Regions from separate parts of the Rhizobium arsenicireducens genome, predicted to be linked through region 1. Evidence: predicted binding sites of a transcription regulator. Region 1 holds the regulator's gene; each other region holds the start of a gene.
The links. The regulator LexA, encoded in region 1, represses DNA repair genes until DNA is damaged. The targets are predictions, from matches to a motif close to TGTTCNNNNTGTGTTCNG.

Region 1 (6,640 bases):
ACACCAGCGTGTTGTAGCCGAAGGATGCGCCGCGCTCACACAGCATGACATTGGCATTGCCGCTGGCATTGATCTTGTTGAGGACGTTCTTCATGTCCCAAGGGGCGAGGAACTGGCCTTTCTTGACGTTGATCGCACGGCCGGTCTGGGCAGCGGCCACCAGAAGATCGGTCTGGCGGCAGAGAAACGCCGGGATCTGCAGAACGTCGACCGTCGGCGCAACCAGCCGGCAGTGCTCTTCGGTGTGCACGTCGGTGAGCACCGGGAAGCCGTATTCCTTCTTGAGATCGGCAAAGACCTCCATCGCCTTTTCCAGGCCGATCCCGCGCTCTGCAGAAAGAGAAGTGCGGTTCGCCTTGTCGAAGGACGACTTGTAGACGAGGCCGAGCCCGAGCTCGCCGCAGATCTCCGAAAGCTGGCCGGCGATCATGAAGGCGTGATCGCGGCTTTCCATCTGGCAGGGGCCGGCAATCAGCGAGAATCGCTTGGAATTGGAGAAGACGACCTTGGCGGTACCTTCGCCGACGACGACTTCGGAATGGGTCGGATTGCTCATCAAACTTCCTCGAAAACGAAGGGCACGCCCTGCCCCGCCTCATGCGGAACGATCAGACGCGCGCCGTGGCGGCTGAATGCGATGCCCTTAGCAGCGAGCAGCCGCTCTGTCACGCCGATATCGGCAACCTTGACGATTAGCAACCGGCCTTTGAGCCCCCGTCCGCAATCCTTTGTCTCGAGCCCGAAATAGCCGGCAAGCCCGGCCGGCGTCAGCGCCTCGACCTTGGCATTGGCCGATTGCAGCGACAGCCCGAAGGAATGGGCCTCGACTTCGCGCTGCTCGAATACCTCTTCCAGCAGATACTGGAAGTCGCTCGGATTGTCCTCGCCGAGCACGACGGTCGATAGACCAAGCGCGCCGTTCTCGTGCCGCGCCAACGCGCCGCGGTCCGCCGGCAAGGGATTGACCCGCTCGCAGGCAAACAGGAAGAAGTCGGGCGCCCGCAGGTCGGCCGCGAAGGCAAGCTTGAACCCGCCCAGGACATCTGATCCGTCCGCCATCTTGAACACCCGCTCGAAGTGCAGAATCGGACTGCCGGAAAAACCCGCCGCAGCGAAACGCCGGTGATCGGCCTCGGCATCATCGGTCTTGACGACGATCGCCGACAGCCCTTCCGGGCCATTGCGGAACCGGAACGCCAGGTCGCGCGCCACGAACATGTTTCCAGCCTTGGCCGCCGCCTCGCATTCCTCACGGCTGGCGACGGAGAGCGGCTCGAGATAAGTGTCGTCGGCGAAGAACACACAGGCATTCTCGGTGCCGAACGGATGGCGCGCATCGGCCGCCACGGTGAAGCCGAGCTGGCTCAACCGACCGCGCGCCGCCTCCAGCGAGTGGACGGGGAGGACGACATGGTCGAGGCCTCGCGCTTTGTTCAATCCGGACATCCCATACCCCCTTGTCAGGCACTCGCCATCGACGGGATGATTTGCGCCATTTGCCTCTCGATGGCAAGCCGATCCGCTATCGCCTCGCCACGCCCGGAGCCAGATCAGCGCGTCCTGTACACGCAAAGCGCCGTGATCAAAAAATTCACCATTCGCACTGCAGACTTCAAGGGATCTTTGGTACTTGCGGAACACAACTGGAACAGATAGTGTATGTTCCGTATTTGTTTCACAATTGGGGCACCGCAACATGCTGACGCGCAAGCAACAGGAACTGCTTCTTTTCATCCACGAACGGATGAAGGAATCCGGCGTCCCTCCATCCTTCGACGAAATGAAGGACGCGCTGGATCTCGCCTCCAAGTCGGGCATCCACCGTTTGATCACCGCCCTTGAGGAGCGCGGCTTCATCCGGCGCCTGCCAAACCGCGCCCGTGCGATCGAGGTGATCAAGCTCCCGGAAGCCTATTCGCCGAGTCTCCAGCCGCGCCGCGGCTTTTCACCCAGCGTGATCGAAGGCAGCTTGGGCAAGACGCCCGTGGCGGCGCAAAAGCCCGTCGAGGACACGTCGAATTCGGTCAGCGTCCCCGTCATGGGCCGTATTGCCGCAGGCGTTCCGATCTCGGCGATCCAAAACAACACCCACGACATTACCGTTCCCGCCGAAATGCTGGGATCCGGCGAGCATTATGCGCTCGAGGTCAAGGGCGACTCGATGATCGAGGCGGGCATCCTGGATGGCGACACGGTCATTATCCGCAACGCCTCCAATGCCAATCCGGGCGATATCATCGTCGCCCTGGTCGACGATGAGGAGGCAACCTTGAAACGTTTCCGCCGCCGTGGCGCGTCGATCGCACTCGAAGCGGCGAACCCGGCTTACGAGACCCGCATTTTCGGCCCGGACCGCGTCAAGATCCAGGGCAAGCTGGTCGGCCTCATTCGCCGCTACCACTGAGCGCACTTAACTCTGCCATGCTGCTCGGCTGTGCTTCCGGCATGGCCGGGTTGACACCCTCCCTCTCTGAATCCGGGACGAAGCTGGCGCTACGCCAGTCGTAGCGTCGGTGGATCGACCAGGGACGGGTCAGGCCTTCGAAAGATGTGGTGAGCGTCATTTCGCCGGCTTCGCGTCGTCCCAGATGGATTTCGACGGCCCCGCTGCGACGCATTGTTTCAGCAGTAAGGAGCCGGGCGCCCGAGCGGCAGGACGAAAAGGCGACGCGCCGCGCCGATACCACGATATCGGCCACATCGCAGGCGCCGCCGACAAAAGCGGCCTCTTCCACGGTGGCGATTGTCCAACCGCTATCAAGCCGCGCCACGCACCAGAGCTTCCCTTCGCAAATAAAACGGTCTTCCCCGCCCTCGGTCACGGCCTCTTGCATCCGATCGCGCGCCGCCCGGATTTCCGCCTCCGACCACTGACGCCGCTGCACCGGCTGCCGTCTGTTCGGTGGAGCGCCGGGCACCGGCCCGTTCGCGGCCGTTTTTGCGCCGAGGTCTGGTGAGCCGGGAGGCGGCCCGGTCGATGAAACACTTCGTTCCTCGGGTCTCACATGCTCGTCGATTCCGAGCGCTGCCTTCCACTGATCGAAGATGAACCGAGGCGGGCGGGCTCGATTGGTCGCGATGCTGTCCTCCGACACGCGCAGGCCGACAAGCTGACCGTCTTCCGCAATCAGGATATCGGCGGCCGGCGGCGCAGGACCCCGCGCAAGGAACGCGATCACCGCCGCGAGCAAGACAGTGCCGGCATGCCGCAGTCGCGTCCGTAACAACGTCATCAGAAGAAGGCCGATCGACGCAAGCGGCAGAAACCACGCGGGCATCCGCGCAAAGCCGATCGGCTCGCCCCAGCCGGCCACCGCATGCGCAATCGCGAGGACCGATCTCAACCCCCATCCCATGATGGCAAGGAAGGGCGCATCGAGACCAAAGGGCATCAACAGCATAGCCAGGAGACCGGCGGGCATGACGAGGATCGAGACGAGCGGCATTGCCGCGAGGTTTGCTTCCAGACCATGCGGCGCCAGACGGTGGAAATGGGCGATGGCGAAGATGGCGGTCGAGAGACCACCGATCAATGAGGTGAGAAACGTGCCGGCGATGAACTTGCCGCCTTCACTGAACGATCTTACCCCGGGAAATGCCAGCCTGATCCCGCTCCGGCGCTTGCGGCCGCGCCATGCAGCATAGCCGGCGATCAGAGCCGCGGTCGCGGCAAAGGACATCTGGAAGCCCGGCCCCATCACGGCAGACGGCGTCACCGCGATGATGATGATCGCGGCGACGGACAGATTGCGCAGGCTGATCGCCGGACGGTCGAACAGCACCGCGATCAGCATGATCGCCGTCATCAGGAAGGCGCGCACCGCGGACACCTGAAAGCCCGATATGAGAAGATAGGCGAAAGCCGCGACGAGCGCCCCGGACGCGGCGATTTTCTTGATCGGAAAGACTTGGGCCAGGCCAGGAAAAAGGCTGAGCGCCATCCGCAGGCCGATGAAGAATATTCCCGAGGCGAGCGCCATGTGGAGGCCGGAGATGGCCACGATGTGTGCGAGCCCCGAAAGACGCAACGCCTCGGTGGACTCCTTCGTCATCGCGCGCCGATCGCCGGTGATGATCGCGGCGGCAAATGCGCCGGGATCGCCCCCGATGACCGCGCGGATACGTGTCGCAATCCGGTCACGCATGGCAAACAGAAATCGGTCGCTCGCCTCCCACAGGGTCTCTCCGCTCGTGTCCGCTTGTCCCCTCGACTCACGCGGCGCGCCGAGGAAAAAGCCGACTGCGCCGATGCCGTCGAAATAGCTCGCGAAGGCGAAATCGTTGAGCCTCGGTAACGCCGGTCCCGACGGTGGCGAAAGGCGCGCCCGGCCGACAAGCGTCTGGCCGAGCGATACCGGAGCCTGGCTGCCCCGCGCCAGAAGCGCTACCCGCTCGGGTGGCCGTTTCAGCCGTGGTTCCGCGGTCGATATCAGGCGCAAGACATAGCGCCATTCACCCCTCGGGCCGGCCTGCCGCCGCTCGACCACGCCCGTCACCACCGTCGTTACGCCGGCATCCAGTATCGTCGTCGCCGCCCGCCTTGCCTCCAGATCGGCCAGCATCATGCCCACCAGCAGGAGCGCTCCGGCACCGAGCAGGCGAGCGGCGAAACGGTATCGGCTTGCGGAAAGCAGGCAGCCTCCGCCGAAGACAGTGGACAGAAGGGCCAGGGCGGTCGTGGATGGTGGATGCCCGAGGCAGAACCAGATGACCGCGCCAGCACCCAGGAAGACCGGTAGGAAGTAGAAGAAGTGGCCGTGATCGCGTTCCCGAACCAGCGCCACGCCAAACCGTTCGCCGCCATGGGCAATCGCCGCGCGCAGGCGGGATGAGACTGTTGCTGTACCGTTACGGCGGTGCATACCGGCTCTCACCGGAGCAATATCAGCCATCGCCGGAGGCGCTGCGCCGCCAGCCTCAGTCAATCCGGCACCTCGATCGGTGACCACCGCCACTTTCCGCCCCCCGGATCGCCCCCCTCGTCGCGGAATCTGAATAAATCCGAGGCGGCGCCTTGAGGCGAAGGTTAGCAAGCGATGCGTGTGCAGGAAAGCCTTTTCCCGTCAGAACCCCTAAATCGATTTAGGTTAATTGATTTTACATCATAACGGCTTTTGCGATGCACAATTTGCCCTTTGGCTAGCTTGGCATTAACGTTCGTATCATATAGCTACAGGCTACGTTTCACCCAAGGGCGCCTTTTCGGACGCCTTCTCGCCAATTCCGGAGGATTAGCATGACGGACAAGAGCGCTACTTTGAAACTCGGGGAAAAGACGGTCGATCTGACCGTGCGGGCCGGCACGATCGGTCCGGAAGTCGTCGATATCGGCGCGCTTTACAAACACACCGGCGCCTTCACCTATGACCCGGGCTTCACGTCTACGGCGTCCTGCGAATCCAAGATTACCTATATCGATGGCGACGAAGGCATTCTGCTGCACCGCGGCTACCCGATCGAGCAGCTCGCCGACAAGGGCGATTTCCTCGAGGTCTGCTATCTGTTGCTCTACGGCGAACTGCCGACCGCTGCGCAGAAGAAGGACTTCGACTATCGCGTCACGCACCACACCATGGTGCATGAGCAGATGAGCAAGTTCTTCACCGGCTTCCGCCGCGACGCCCATCCGATGGCCGTCATGGTCGGCACGGTCGGCGCGCTTTCGGCCTTCTACCACGACTCGACCGACATCACCGATCCGCACCAGCGCATGGTCGCATCGCTGCGCATGATCGCCAAGATGCCCACGATCGCCGCCATGGCCTTCAAGTACCATATCGGACAGCCCTTCGTTTACCCGAAGAACAATCTCGACTACGCCGCCAACTTCCTGCACATGTGCTTCGCCGTGCCTTGCGAGGAATACAAGGTCAATGCGGTGCTCGCCCGCGCCATGGACCGCATCTTCATCCTGCATGCCGACCATGAACAGAACGCCTCGACCTCGACCGTGCGTCTTGCCGGCTCCTCGGGCGCCAACCCGTTCGCCTGCATCGCGGCCGGCATTGCCTGCCTCTGGGGCCCAGCCCACGGCGGCGCCAACGAAGCAGCCCTGAACATGCTGCAGGAAATCGGCACCGTCGATCGCATTCCGGAATACATTGCCCGCGCCAAGGACAAGAACGATCCGTTCCGCCTGATGGGCTTTGGCCACCGCGTCTACAAGAACTACGATCCGCGTGCCAAGATCATGCAGAAGACCATGTACGAAGTGCTGGAAGCGACGGGCCAATCGGACGATCCGCTGATGCAGGTGGCACTCGAACTCGAGAAGATTGCGCTCAACGATCCCTACTTCAAGGAAAAGAAGCTCTACCCGAACGTCGACTTCTATTCGGGCATCACGCTTCGTGCGCTCGGCTTCCCCACGACCATGTTCACCGTCCTCTTCGCGCTCGCCCGCACCGTCGGCTGGATCGCCCAGTGGAACGAGATGATCGAGGATCCGCAGCAGCGCATCGGCCGCCCGCGCCAGCTCTACACCGGCGCGCCGCAGCGCGACTACCTTCCGGTCTCGCAACGCTAAGCACTGCAAAGCCCACAAGACAGAAAAGGCCGGCGGAACGCTTCCGCCGGCCTTTTTTAATTGTCGGCCCCAGTGTCCGCCTTCAAGGTCTTGCCATAAGTTGCCGGCGGTAGA
Region 2 (6,640 bases), 2.6 Mb from region 1:
CGCAATCAGTATATTTGCAGCGGATGCAATTATCAGTGACTATATAAGTCATGCGGTACTCCAGGATCTCTTAGGCGCAGACGGCGTTCAAGCCTGTCTCGTCTGACATTCCATCAATGCGGCTGGCCAGGCATTTTCTGGACCGAGCGAGGTTAGGCTGAACAGGAAGTCAGCTACTGGTTTATCGGGGCTATAGCAAGGATAAACAATTCGGAAAATGGCCGCAGGCGCGCACCGTTTTCTAATCCTCCGACCAGGGCTCACCTGGTTGCAGCCGATCGATGGCCCGTCGTTCCTTCTTGGTGGGGCGTCCGGAGCCGGGCAGCCGGGCAGCCTGTTCGAGAGCCCCCAGCCGATCCTCTTCAATCATCGACGGCGTCAAGTCCTCGTAGAGCAGGCGAGCCTCCTCGTAGGGTCCGCGGCGGTCACCCGCTGCGACGACGACAAGCACGATGTCGCGCTTCTGCAGCGCAACCTCGAGGCGGTCTCCCGGGAGTATCAAATGGCTGGGTTGACGCACGATCCGACCATTGACCCGGACATGGCCACCCGATACGCGCTCCTGAGCAAGCGTGCGAGACTTCGAAATACGGGCGAAAAACAACCACTTGTCGATGCGCTGGCGCGAACCGTTTTGTGGCCGTTTGTCGTCCATCTTATTTCTTCATCTGCTCCTTGAGAGCGGCGAGTTTGGCGAAGGGCGAATCCGGATCGAGCGGCTTCTCCTTGCGCGGCGGCTTCGCCTCGAAGCGAGCGGGTTGCGGCTTTGCGTCACGGTCAGGCCGATTGTGCCGGTCCTTGCGCTCCGATCGATCGCCCTTGTGGTTGAAACCGCCACGACTGCCGTCCTTGTCACGGCCCTTGCCGCCATCACCGTCTCGGCGCCGCTCATCTCGTTGGCCTTCGCCTTGAGCTTCGGCCGACGTACGGTTGGGTCCGCGATTGCCGCTACGCTGACGATCGCCGGCCGGACGCGCGCCACGCTGATTGTCGGCACGGCCACCCGGACGCCACAGCAGCACTGGCTTCGGCTCGGCGACGCCCCCCTCTTCTGCAGCCGGTTCGCCAGATGTCACCGCCTCGCCAGTCGGAACGACGACTATGGCGTCGGTTGGAGCATTCGCCTCTTCGACAACAGCCTGCGATGCTAAAGGGGCTTCTTCAGCGACACTGTCCTCAGAGACCGAAACCTCGGAGGCGGGCGCGGCATCGATACGCGCTTCAGACACCTCTGGGACCTCCGCCGTCTCTTCATCTGCGGCAACCACTGCGACATCATTCGCGGCAACCACCAACGCCGGCTTCTCCTCTGCGGCCTCAGCCGGCACGGATTGCGAAGCCAGGAAGGCTTCAGCCTCCTCGGCAGTCACGCTGTCTGCCCGATAGCCCAGCCCCTTCAGTATCTCTTCCATGTCGTCAGGCGTAGCGCCGAGAATGGAGAGCATCGCCGTCGTCGTCGTGAAGCGGCGCCCGTCATAGGCCCCTTCCGGACGCTGCGTCGAGCCCGGCTTCCACTGAAGAAGCGGGCGAATGAGGTCCGCAAGACGCTCGAGAATGTCGATGCGCACGGCGCGCTTTCCAAGGAAGCGGAAGCCCGCCAGCTTGTAGAACATGCGCTCGAAGCCGGGATCCGTGGCAACCGAGGTGCGGCCGGCGGCAAGCACCGGAATGAGGTCTCCATAGCCGGGCTTGTCCAGGCCGTCGTTCTTCAGCGCCCACAACAGCGTAATCAGCTCCGCCGGCGCCGGCTTGAGCAGCGCTGGCATGAAAATGTGATAGGCGCCGAACCGCACGCCGTAGCGACGCATCGACGCGCGCGCATCCTGGTCGAGCGACTTGACGTCGTCCGAGACGTCGCGCCGGAACAGCACGCCAAGGTTCTCGACCAGCTGATAGGCGAGCCCCTTGGCAAGGCCTTGCAGGTCCTCGGCGCGGGAGAGATCGTCGAGCGGCTTGAGGATCGTCGAGATATGATGATTGACGAAGCGTTCAATGCGCGCGACGACATGATCCCGGGCATTGCCGGTCAACTGCTCGTCGGCCAGCAGGATGACGCGCGGATGCAGCATGTGGTCCGAGCCGGTGAGCCGTGCGACGGGGTCGCCGATCCAACGCACCAGGCCATCCGCGCTGATCGCCAGATCGCTGTTGCCGGCAGCATGCAGACGTGCGGCCCGGGCTTCGAATTCGAGCCCCAGCGCCCTGTGTGCGGCAGCCTCGACGGCCTTCGCGTCAGATCCTTCCATGCCAGATAGCGGCGTGAACCGGAAACCGGCGAGTTGCCCCATGTGATGTCCTTCCACGAAGACATCGCCGTTTACACTGATTTCAGCTTCCAACATCGCATTCTCTCTCAAGCGCTTCATGAGCACAGATGTCCTGCGATCAACAAAGCGTTTCGTCAACCGTTCATGTAGCGCATCTGACAATCGGTCTTCGATTTCCCGCGTCTTTTCTTGCCAGTGTGTCGGATCGGCAAGCCAACCCGGTCGGTTCGATACATACGTCCATGTGCGGATCTGGGCAATCCTTGCGGACAATGTATCGATCTCGCCATCGGTTCGGTCCGCCCGGCGCACCTGTTCGGCCATAAAGTCCTCGTTGACCGCGCCATGACGCACGAGGTCGAAGAACAGGCTCTGGATCAGATCCGCATGCTGTGCCGGCGTGATGCGTCGATAGTCTGGCAGCGCGCAGGCTTCCCACAACTTCTCGACACGAGCCGGCGTATCGGCAAGGTCTCTCACCTCCGGATAGCGCGCCAGGAATTCCAATGCTTGCTGGTCGATGGCAGGCAGGGCTTTCGTCAATCCGTCCACCCGAGGCACCGCCTCGAGGCTACGCAGCAAAGCCGGGACCGATGAAAAATCGAACCGGGCGGTGCGCCACTGCAGCACCTTCACGCTATCGAATTGATGGCATTCCAGACGTTCGACCATTTCCGCATCGAGCGGATCGACCCGGCCGGTCACACCGAAGGTTCCGTCTTTCAGATGACGGCCTGCGCGCCCGGCAATCTGGCCGAGCTCACCGGGGTTGAGGTTGCGAAACTGGTAGCCGTCGAACTTCCGGTCCTGGGCAAAAGCGACGTGATCGACATCGAGATTTAGCCCCATGCCGATGGCGTCAGTCGCGACAAGGTATTCCACGTCGCCTTCCTGATAGAGGGCGACCTGGGCATTGCGGGTACGGGGGCTCAACGCTCCGAGCACGACGGCGGCCCCACCGCGCTGGCGGCGGATCAGTTCGGCAATCGCATAGACCTCGTCGGCGGAGAAAGCGACGATCGCAGTCCGCTGCGGCAATCGGGTGATCTTCTTCTGCCCCGCATAAAAGAGCTGTGAAAGCCGCGGCCGCTCGACGATGGTGATACCGGGTAGAAGTTGCAGGAGGATCGGCTTCATCGATGCCGAGCCGAGTAGCAGCGTCTCGTCGCGGCCGCGCAGGTGAAGCAGGCGGTCGGTGAAGATATGGCCGCGCTCGAGGTCGCCGGCTAGCTGGATCTCGTCGATTGCCACGAAGGACGCCTTCGTATCGCGCGGCATGGCCTCGACCGTGCAAACGGAAAAGCGCGCACCCGTCGGCGCGATCTTCTCTTCACCGGTGACAAGGGCCACCTGCGACGCACCGACCCGCTCGACCAACCGGCCATAGACCTCGCGCGCCAAGAGGCGCAGGGGAAGGCCGATAATACCCGAACCATGCGCAACCATGCGGTCGATCGCGAAATGGGTCTTTCCGGTATTGGTCGGCCCCAGCACAGCAGTGACGCCGCGGCCGCTCAAGATCATAGGTTGCGAATTCAAGGATGGCTCCGCGCTGCAGGGGATCATAGGCCCCGCATTGCGGCGGCCGGCGAGCTTGCCCCACACATGGCGACGATTGGCGGCAAAGGCAAGACACCTGCTATGGGAGAATCAGATTCCCGCTTCCCTGCGGCAGGAAAGGCCCTAAATACGAGTTGGGAATACCTGTCGTCGACAGATGGAACAGGCTGCGAACGAATCAGCGACGAATCGCTGACTCGGCGTGATTCAGGATTTGTTCACCCCTAGATCTCGTCGGGCATCCCGGGATGCAACACAAAATGCTGAATCGGATCAATCGCTTGTCGTATTGTTCAAGACTACCCGGCAACCTCTCGGTGCTAGAATCTGCGGTGGGGCAGTGCGTTGTCGCGGCTGAGGTATTTATGTGACCCTCCGCCCCCGCATGCCGCATGGAACATGGAACATGGAACAAGCCTGGCCTGGACATGATGCTCCATGGACGGTCATGGCTCCGGCCTTGGTCCGCCTTCGCCCCCCACATGGCCCACCGGGGGAGCATTGGCTTACCGCATCCCCCGACACCAAGGTCCAGCCGATCACGCCGGTGCCTCACCCTAACTGTGGCCCGGCGGGAACAATTCCTTTTGGGCGACGTTGAAGCCACACGAATACCAAGTTTCGCATTCCAAGACGGAGAGGGCCATGTTGAGCACAATTCTAATCGTTATCGTCATCCTGCTGCTGATCGGCGCCCTGCCTAACTGGGGCTACAGCCGCAACTGGGGTTATGGACCGTCCGGCGGCTTGGGCCTTGTAGTGCTTATCCTTGTCATCCTGCTGCTCATGGGCCGGATCTGAGCCATATCCAACCAAAAGGAATCCGATGATGATGAAGAAAACCCTTATCGCCCTTGCGCTGATCGCGCCTCTCGCCTCCTGCACGGCCACTGAACGCGGAGCGGGCGTCGGCGCGGCAACCGGTGCGGTTATCGGTGGCGTTGCCACCAATTCCGTCGGCGGTGCAGCCGTTGGCGCTGTGGTCGGCGGTGCCGCAGGGGCCCTTATCGGCCAGTCCCAGGAGCGTGCTGGTTACTGTGTCTATCGCGACCGCTACGGCCGCACCTACGAAGCGCGCTGCCGTTAAGTCGCGGACAACGCCTCGACAGAAAGCCGCCGGTTCCCCCACCGGCGGCTCTTTGCTGCTTTTCACCGGGCCTCGTTAACACTTCGATCAAAGCCGGAACGAATCAGCGACGAATAGGTGACGCGCCGGTTTTCTCGCTTTGTTCACCGCACTATCTTGTGGAATAACAAAGTGTTAACCATAGAAAATGGTGGATATTAGGATTCTTCCACCTCGACGGCAGCTCCCGCGTTAACGATCGGCTCCCAGCCTTCGGCGCAACAAGAAATACTGTTCGAGGCTTGTGTCCGCCAAGGCTTCGGCTCGGCTGGAGAGAGTGTCGTCAAAGGCAATGGATTGAGCGAACTGACTGATTGTCAGGTCGACGCGCTCACCGCCGATACGATTGTAGAAATGCGTGCCGCCCGGCACCTGTGTCTTGAGAATCTCCCCGCCGAACAAATCCTGCACGACAAGAGACGTCACGCTGCATTGGCCATTCGCGGGGTACTCCGCCGTCCACTTCGTCGAGGTGCCAGACGACCAGGCCTCCATCAGCGCCACGGCGAGATCCTGCAAACTTGGGTGGGACGGCAGCACCAAGACCTCCATGGGAAGGCGGCCCCTTTTGGCGGGGCCGTTGCAGCATGACGGAAGTGGCGCCTCAGACGAAGAACTGGCCGCCATTGGCCGAGATCGTCGATCCGGTGATGAAGCCTGCATCGTCGGATGCGAGGAAGACGACGATTCGCGCGATCTCCTCCGGCTCGCCGAGACGCCCGACCGGGATCTGCGGAATGATCCGCTCGTTCAGCACCTTTTCCGGGATGGCGCGCACCATTTCCGTGCCGATATAGCCCGGGCAGATCGCGTTCACCGTGATCCCCTTGGCTGCGCCCTCCTGGGCGAGCGCCTTGGTGATCCCGAGATCGCCGGCCTTGGCCGCCGAATAGTTGGCCTGGCCCATCTGCCCCTTCTGACCGTTGATCGACGAGATAGTGATGACGCGGCCAAAATTGCGGTCGCGCATGCCGGACCAGACCGGATGGGTCATGTTGAACACACCGGTGAGGTTCGTGTTGATAACCTCGTTCCATTGCTCCGGCGTCATCTTGTGGAACATGGCGTCGCGTGTGATGCCGGCGTTGTTGACCAGAATCTCGACTGGGCCAAGTTCCGCCTCGACTTTGGCGATACCCTCGACGCAGGACTGATAATTCGAGACGTCCCATTTGAACGTCCGAATTCCCGTTTCAGCCTCGAAGGCCTTCGCTTTTTCGTCATTGCCGGCATAGTTCGCCGCAACCTTGTAACCGGCGGCCATGAGCGCGATCGAAATCGCCGCCCCGATACCCCGGGTTCCACCCGTCACCAATGCAACTCTGCTCATGTGCTGATCTCCCCTCAGTATATAGTTTCAGCGTCCACCGACTCTTCTGACGGAGCCGTTGTTAGGACAGGTTTATGACAAGCAGATCGGCCTCGGTCGTCACGGCCAAGGCCGTCACCCTCCTCCGGACCGCATATTCCAGTTCAGAGTGCCTCCAGGCACATGGCGATACCCATGCCGCCGCCGATGCAAAGCGTGGCAAGGCCCTTCTTCGCACCGCGCCGCTTCATTTCAAAGACAAGCGTGTTGAGAATGCGAGCACCGGAGGCGCCGATCGGATGGCCGATAGCGATCGCGCCACCATTGACGTTGACGATTGACGTATCCCAGCCGAGATCCTTGTTGACCGCGCAGGCC
Region 3 (6,640 bases), 1.2 Mb from region 1:
CACGGTCATGCTCTATCTCCAGCTTGCCCGCGCCCTCGACCCGAACAGCGCCGATACGCTGATCCTGCTTGGCAGCATTGCCGAAAAAGCCGAGCAGCCGGAACGGGCCATCCGCTTCTATGGCCAGGTGCCCGCCACCTCGCCGATGCGCCGCATTTCCGAGCTGCAGCTCGGCCTGACGCTTGCCGAAACCGGCAAGGTGGAGGAGGCACGCCAGCACCTCAAGTCGCTGATCGATTCCGATCCAGCCGACATCCGCAGCTATCTCGCCTTTGGCAGCGTTCTGTCCGAGGCCAAGGACTATGCTGCCATGGCAGAAAACTACGACAAGGCGGTCGAGATCATTGGCCCAAATCCCGCACAGAACTATTGGTCGATCTTCTTCCAGCGCGGCATCGCCTATGAGCGCCTGAAGAAATGGGACCAGGCGGAGCCGAATTTCCGCAAGGCGCTGGAACTCAATCCGGACCAGCCACAGGTCTTGAACTATCTCGGCTATTCCTGGGTCGATATGAACCGAAACCTGGAAGAAGGCCTCGACATGATCCGCAAGGCGGTCGAGCTTCGCCCTGACGATGGCTATATCATCGACTCACTCGGCTGGGCTTATTATCGCCTGGGCCGCTTCGATGAGGCCGTGAGAGAGCTGGAACGTGCAATCGAGCTCAAGGCCGGCGACGCGACCATCAACGACCATCTGGGCGATGCCTACTGGCGCGTCGGCCGCAAGCTCGAAGCGACCTATCAATGGAAGCGGGCACTGATCTCCAAGCCGGAACTGCCGGAGATCCCGAAGATAGAGGCCAAGCTGCGCGACGGCCTGCCGGAACCAACACCGGAAGTGGCCGACAAGAGCGGGCAGGCGTCGCAGACCGACGCTACGAACAATACGGAAGAGGGTAAAGCCGCCACCGCTGCCGCTGCCGATAGCTACACGGTCAAAGCCGGCGATTCGCTCTGGGGCATCGCCACCGAGACGTTCGGCGACGGCCAGCGCTTCATGGACCTGATCAACGCCAATCCCGACCTCAAGCGCAATCCCGACCGGATCTTCCCCGGCCAGCAGTTGAAGATGCCGACGAGTGTCGACTGAGGCCATGTTGGCCGATACGACGTGCGAGGCAGCGCCGGCAAAGATCAATCTGGCGCTGCACGTCACCGGCCAACGGGACGACGGCTATCACCTGATCGACAGTATCGTTGCCTTTACCGACTATGGCGACCGGCTGACATTTGCGCCGGCGGAGCGGGACAGTTTCCAGCTCGACGGTCGCTTCGGGCCACTTTTGTCCATCGAGGCTGCCGGTAAGGACAGCAATCTCGTCCTGAAGGCCTGTGACCTGCTCCGGGAGCTCGCTCGCAGCCAAGGGAAAGGCAGCGGGACCAGTCGCCATCGTCCTGGAGAAAAATCTGCCTGTTGCGTCTGGCATTGGTGGCGGATCGGCCGACGCCGCAGCGGCGCTGCGTGGCCTTTTGCGCATTTGGCACGCAACCCTGCCCCCCGACGAACTGGCAGCCATCGCGCTCAAGCTCGGGGCAGACGTTCCAATGTGCCTGGAGAGCCGGCCGCTCAGGGCAAGCGGCATCGGTGAAAGGATCGACGCGATCGCCAACATGCCGCCCTTCGCCCTCGTGCTCGCCAATCCGCTGAAACCGGTCTCGACGCCGGAGATATTCCGCCGCCTGACGTGCAAGGACCATCCGCCGATCGGCGAACTGCCGCATTCGAGGGAACATGCGGTGTGGCTCGATTTCCTCTCCAGTCTGCGCAACGATCTGGAGCGACCGGCCCGTGCGCTCCTGCCGGAAATCGCTGATATCTGCGCCCTGCTGCAGGACGTCGGCGCCCGTCTCGTCCGGATGTCCGGATCGGGCGCCACTTGTTTTGGTATTTTCGACGGGGCAAGTACGGCGGACGTCGCAGCACGGCAGTTGACCGAACAGCGTCCAGACTGGTTTTTTCAGGCAAGCGAAACAATAGCGAGTTGAGCCTGGAGAACCGCCACGCTCAACCCATCGTCACATTGTTCTTCTGGCGGGAGCAATGCAGGGGCAGACCGGTACTGCGTGCCGGGCCCGGCGCGCCAAGCCTCAACCACGGCCCTGCTGCCGAACCACCCAGGACGGAATGATCTCACAGGAGAGCCTTCGCGGCTTCTGCCGAAGCGCGAACTGGTCCAGCCGCATGCCGGGCCAGGACACGGCAATCGCCTGGCACTTGGGGAGCAGCAAGCCATCTTCCAGCGGTGGTCGGCCTCTCACGATTCGCTGGTAAAAGGGGCGCCTGTGGCTGCGCGATGGCGAGAAGCGGGCCGGTGACTTGTTGACGGATACATAGTCGCCAATCGCCTCGATCCAGCCGCTGAGCGGCCGTGCTCCCGGCTCGACCAGCAGCAACCATTCGCCACGGGCTGCACGCAGCACATCATTCATGTCCCACTGGACATAAAAGCGGCAACCTGCCGCATCCGCGACGCGCGATGAGCCGTCCGTCGAACCATGATCAAGCACGATCACGTCGCTCACAAGCCCCTCGACCGCGCCGGCGACGAGGACTGCGAGCGTTTGGGCGAAGCTCCGGCTCCTGATCAAGGCATTCCATTACCACTGTCAGCATTGCCTATCTCTATCGCATTGCACAAACGATTGCCACACGCTCTTTCTCAACTTTGTTCTTGCATTGTTCTCCTTTCCGCGGTAGGAATTTAATCATCGAAACGGGGATGATGGCCCCGCGAGGAGCAAACATGAATGAGCTGTCCATTGTGGCACAGGCTGCCTTTCAGCCTGCCAATACGGCTGATATTGCCGATGCACTGGTTGCCGCCTCGGGCCTGAGGGTTGAGGTTGATCGGCGGCGCGGGCGCGGCGCGGGCATGAACCCTTCTGGCCGCTTCGAGCCCCATGAACGAGTTGCCTTCGACGACGGCTGGGAAAGCCTCGAGGACATGCCGCCCTTTCGCACCGAAGTCCAGGTCGAACGACCTCGGACCGTCATCACCCGAAACGAGTCGCCCGATATTCCCTTCGATCGTTCGATCAATCCCTATCGCGGCTGCGAGCACGGCTGCATCTATTGTTTCGCACGGCCGACCCACAGCTATATGGGCCTCTCCGCCGGGCTCGACTTCGAGGCCAAGCTGTTCGCCAAGCCCGACGCGCCGAAGCTCCTGGAACGGGAGCTTGCCAAGCCCGGCTACAGGCCGCGCACCATCGCCATCGGCACCAATACCGATCCTTATCAGCCAATCGAGCGGGAATGGCGGATCATGCGCCAGATCCTCGAGGTTCTGAACAAGGCCAATCACCCGGTGGCGGTCGTCACCAAGTCGGCACTCATCCTGCGGGACCTCGACATCCTGTCGTCCATGGCATCGCGCGGCCTTGCCAAGGTGGCGATTTCGGTCACCACGCTGGATCGCAAACTCGCCCGTACGATGGAGCCACGCGCCTCGACACCGGCCAGACGGCTGGAGGCGATCAAGGCGCTGTCCGGCGCAGGCGTGCCGACCGGGGTGCTGGTGGCGCCGGTCATTCCGGCCCTCAACGACCATGAGATCGAGCGCGTGCTGGATTCGGCCAAGGCGGCCGGGGCGAACGAAGCCGGCTATGTGCTGCTGCGCCTGCCGCTGGAAGTGAGCCCGCTGTTCCGCGACTGGTTGCTGCAGCACTATCCGGACCGCTATCGGCACGTCATGTCGCTGGTGCGCTCGATGCGCGGCGGCAAGGATTATGATGCCGAGTTCGGCAAGCGGATGAAGGGGGCAGGTCCCTATGCCTGGCAGATCAGCCGGCGCTTCGAGATGACGACCAAGCGGCTCGGCATGGTTCGCCGCAGCATGCAGTTGCGCGACGATCTGTTCGTGCCACCGGACGGTAGCGGCGTGCAGCTTTCGCTGCTCTGATTTCGATAGGGACGTGGCGCCGAAGGGCGCATCGCGCTGCAAGACTTTTCCGGGCGCGGCTTTGCTCGCCTGTTCCATGATGGGGTCGGTTCGCCGCCCCCTTGCTCTTTCCGGTGCGGTCCGCCGCCTTGCGCCGGAGATAAGTCCCCGGCTGCCGCTTCGGCGGTTTGCTTCCCCTGCCGGCCGTCGATGCTGGGGACTTGCAGGAGGTCGGGTGCGCGTGCGATTTCTGCCGCATGAAATCTCGCACGCCACCCGATTCTCCGAGTTTTTTCGCCGACCTGCCGTCCGGCCCCGATTTCGAGTTCGAGAGGCTCACGATGCGGCGCGGCTTGTTCCCCGTTGCCGGCACCGATGAGGCTGGGCGGGGACCGCTCGCCGGCCCGGTGGTCGCCGCGGCCGTTATCCTCGATGAAGGCAATATACCCACCGGGCTCAACGATTCGAAGAAACTGACCGCCGCTCACCGAGAGCGTCTGTTCGACGAGATTCTCGCTGCGGCTACTGTCTCCATCGCCTCTTCCTGCCCGCGCCATATCGATGCCCGCGATATCCGCAAGGCAAGCCTCGACGCCATGCGCAGGGCCGTCGCCGGCCTTGCGCTGCCGCCGCTGCATGTGCTCGCCGATGGGCGCGATGTGCCCGACGGGCTGATCTGCTCGGGCAGGGCTGTGATCAAAGGCGATTCGCGCTCCCTGTCGATCGCTGCCGCCTCGATCATCGCTAAGGTCACCCGCGACCGAATGATGACCCGTGCCGCCCTCACCTTTCCCGCCTACGGCTTCGAAAGCCATGCCGGTTACGGCACCGATCGCCACCGTACCGCAATCGCAATCAGCGGCCCGTGTATCCTCCATCGGATGAGCTTCCGGCCGTTGCGAAGCGACGTTGAAGAAATGTGCGGCTAGCGCTGCCCCCCGCACTCCCAGGCAACGCCCATCAAGCATATCCACACCGCGGACGACCCGCGTGATGGACAGACCGCACCCGGCTTAACCGCCCGAACAGCACGCAAAGAAAAAGCCGGGCGTCTGCACCCGGCTCTTCCGAATTCACAATAGGCTGAGACCTCAGTTGAGGCGTGACTTGACCTCGCCGACGGCGCCGTTGAACAGCTTGTCCTGCACGGCAGCATCGGTCTTCTTGGCCAGCACGGCTTCCGCTGCGGCAATGGCCAGATCGACGGCTGCCGAGCGCACGGCATTGACGGCTTCCGTCTCTGCCTGCTTGATCTTCTGCTCGGAGAGCGCATTGCGGCGCGCGACGAACTCCTCGGTCTTCTGCTTGGCTTCCGCCGTCAGCATGGCAGCCTCGCGTTCGGCGGCAGCGACAATGCTGGCAGCTTCCGCCTCGGCTTCCTTACGCTTGCGCTGGTATTCGGCCAGAACGTGCTGGGCTTCCTCGCGCAGACGCTTGGCTTCCGCCAGTTCGTCACGGATCTTGTCGGCGCGGGCGTCGAGCGACTTCGCCACCATGCCCGGAACCTTGAGATAGACGATCAGGGCGAAGAACAGGAGAAGGCCGACGAAAGCGAAGAATGTTGCGTCGAATTGCATGATCAAGCCCCCTGCTTTGCGACGCCGCTGACGGCCGCCTTGATATCCGCGGCGGTTGCCTTCGTGCCGATCAATTGCTCGACGATCGAACCGACCGTATCGACGGCGATGGTATCGACCTCGGCGAAAGCTTTGCCCTTGATCTCGGCGATGCGAGCTTCGGCTGCTGCGATCTTGCCGGCGAGTTCCGCTTCGATAGCAGTCCGTTCCGCATCAGCCTTGGCCTTGGCGCTGTCGCGCGCGGTCGCCGCGATCTGCCCGGCCTTCGCCCTGGCAGCAGCGAGTTCGCGCTCGTATGTTTCAATGGCGGTATCGGCCTCGGACTTCAGCCGAGCGGCCTCGTCGAGATCCTGGGCAATCCGGTCGTGCCGGTTTTCCAGAATACCGCCGACGCGCGGCACGATGACCTTCTGCATGAGCACGTAGAAAAGACCGAACGTAATCACCAGCCACAGGAGCTGGGAGGCGTAGGTCGACTGGTCGAACGGCGGGAAAACGCCACCGCCATGCCCCGCGTCTTGGGCAACACCGGTCTCCGTATGAACTTCGCCGTGTACGGGTGCTTCTTCCGTATGAACCTGGCCCTCTACTGGGGCAGTTTCGGCAGGAGTCTGGCCCGGCGCCGGGGTATCCTGCGCATAGGCGGGGGTCACAAACATGCTCACCTCCAGGTGTATTCTCAAATGCGAAGGATCACGGCTGCACTAATGCGAGCCGTGACCCCAGAACCCGGCCGGTATTAGACGGCGAACAGGAGGAGGAGAGCGATGAGCAGCGAGAAGATGCCCAGAGCTTCCGTAACGGCGAAGCCGAATACCAGACGGCCGAACTGGCTGTCAGCGGCCGACGGGTTGCGCAGTGCGCCGGACAGGTAGTTGCCGAAGATATTGCCGAGGCCCAGAGCCGTGCCGGCCATGCCAAAGCAAGCCAAACCTGCGCCGATGTACTTTGCTGCTTCCGCTTCCATGAATGAACTCCTTCGAGATGTTTGTTGCGGCAAATGACAGACGCCGATCGGCGCCGTTGTCGTTGATCCTCAGTGCCCGCCCGGGTGTATGGCGTCGTTGAGGTACATGCAAGTCAGTACCGCAAAGACATAAGCCTGCAGGAAGGCGACGAGGAACTCGAGACCCGTCAGAGCGACGGTCATGATCAGGGGTAGAATGGCGCCACCAATGC

Region 2: a site for LexA is predicted at 3,986-4,003, ahead of ACWPVA_RS18800 (helicase-related protein). Genes of this name have one in related genera too.
Region 3: a site for LexA is predicted at 2,671-2,688, ahead of ACWPVA_RS12485 (PA0069 family radical SAM protein). Genes of this name have one in related genera too.

What each region holds. Positions count from the first base shown of each region.
Region 1 covers NZ_CAXHYK020000001.1:1,252,898-1,259,537, reverse strand. Annotated here, with positions in the region: gene kdsA (3-deoxy-8-phosphooctulonate synthase) at 1-556, opposite strand, end outside; gene ACWPVA_RS05915 (VOC family protein) at 556-1,446, opposite strand; gene lexA (transcriptional repressor LexA) at 1,697-2,404, shown strand; gene ACWPVA_RS05905 (ComEC/Rec2 family competence protein) at 2,385-4,949, opposite strand; gene gltA (citrate synthase) at 5,237-6,526, shown strand; gene ACWPVA_RS05895 (cation-translocating P-type ATPase) at 6,609-6,640, opposite strand, start outside.
Region 2 covers NZ_CAXHYK020000001.1:3,833,622-3,840,261, reverse strand. Annotated here, with positions in the region: gene fdxA (ferredoxin FdxA) at 1-52, opposite strand, end outside; gene ACWPVA_RS18805 (RNA-binding S4 domain-containing protein) at 242-655, opposite strand; gene ACWPVA_RS18800 (helicase-related protein) at 657-3,791, opposite strand; gene ACWPVA_RS18795 (DUF3309 family protein) at 4,473-4,628, shown strand; gene ACWPVA_RS18790 (glycine zipper domain-containing protein) at 4,657-4,914, shown strand; gene ACWPVA_RS18785 (YunG family protein) at 5,146-5,505, opposite strand; gene phbB (acetoacetyl-CoA reductase) at 5,558-6,283, opposite strand; gene ACWPVA_RS18775 (acetyl-CoA C-acetyltransferase) at 6,427-6,640, opposite strand, start outside.
Region 3 covers NZ_CAXHYK020000001.1:2,492,367-2,499,006, forward strand. Annotated here, with positions in the region: partial or broken gene ACWPVA_RS12470 (tetratricopeptide repeat protein) at 1-853, shown strand, start outside; partial or broken gene ACWPVA_RS12475 (4-(cytidine 5'-diphospho)-2-C-methyl-D-erythritol kinase) at 1,098-1,989, shown strand; partial or broken gene ACWPVA_RS12480 (glycosyl transferase) at 2,092-2,617, opposite strand; gene ACWPVA_RS12485 (PA0069 family radical SAM protein) at 2,748-3,905, shown strand; gene ACWPVA_RS12490 (ribonuclease HII) at 4,142-4,813, shown strand; gene ACWPVA_RS12495 (F0F1 ATP synthase subunit B) at 4,976-5,461, opposite strand; gene ACWPVA_RS12500 (F0F1 ATP synthase subunit B) at 5,464-6,120, opposite strand; gene ACWPVA_RS12505 (F0F1 ATP synthase subunit C) at 6,201-6,428, opposite strand; gene ACWPVA_RS12510 (F0F1 ATP synthase subunit A) at 6,498-6,640, opposite strand, start outside.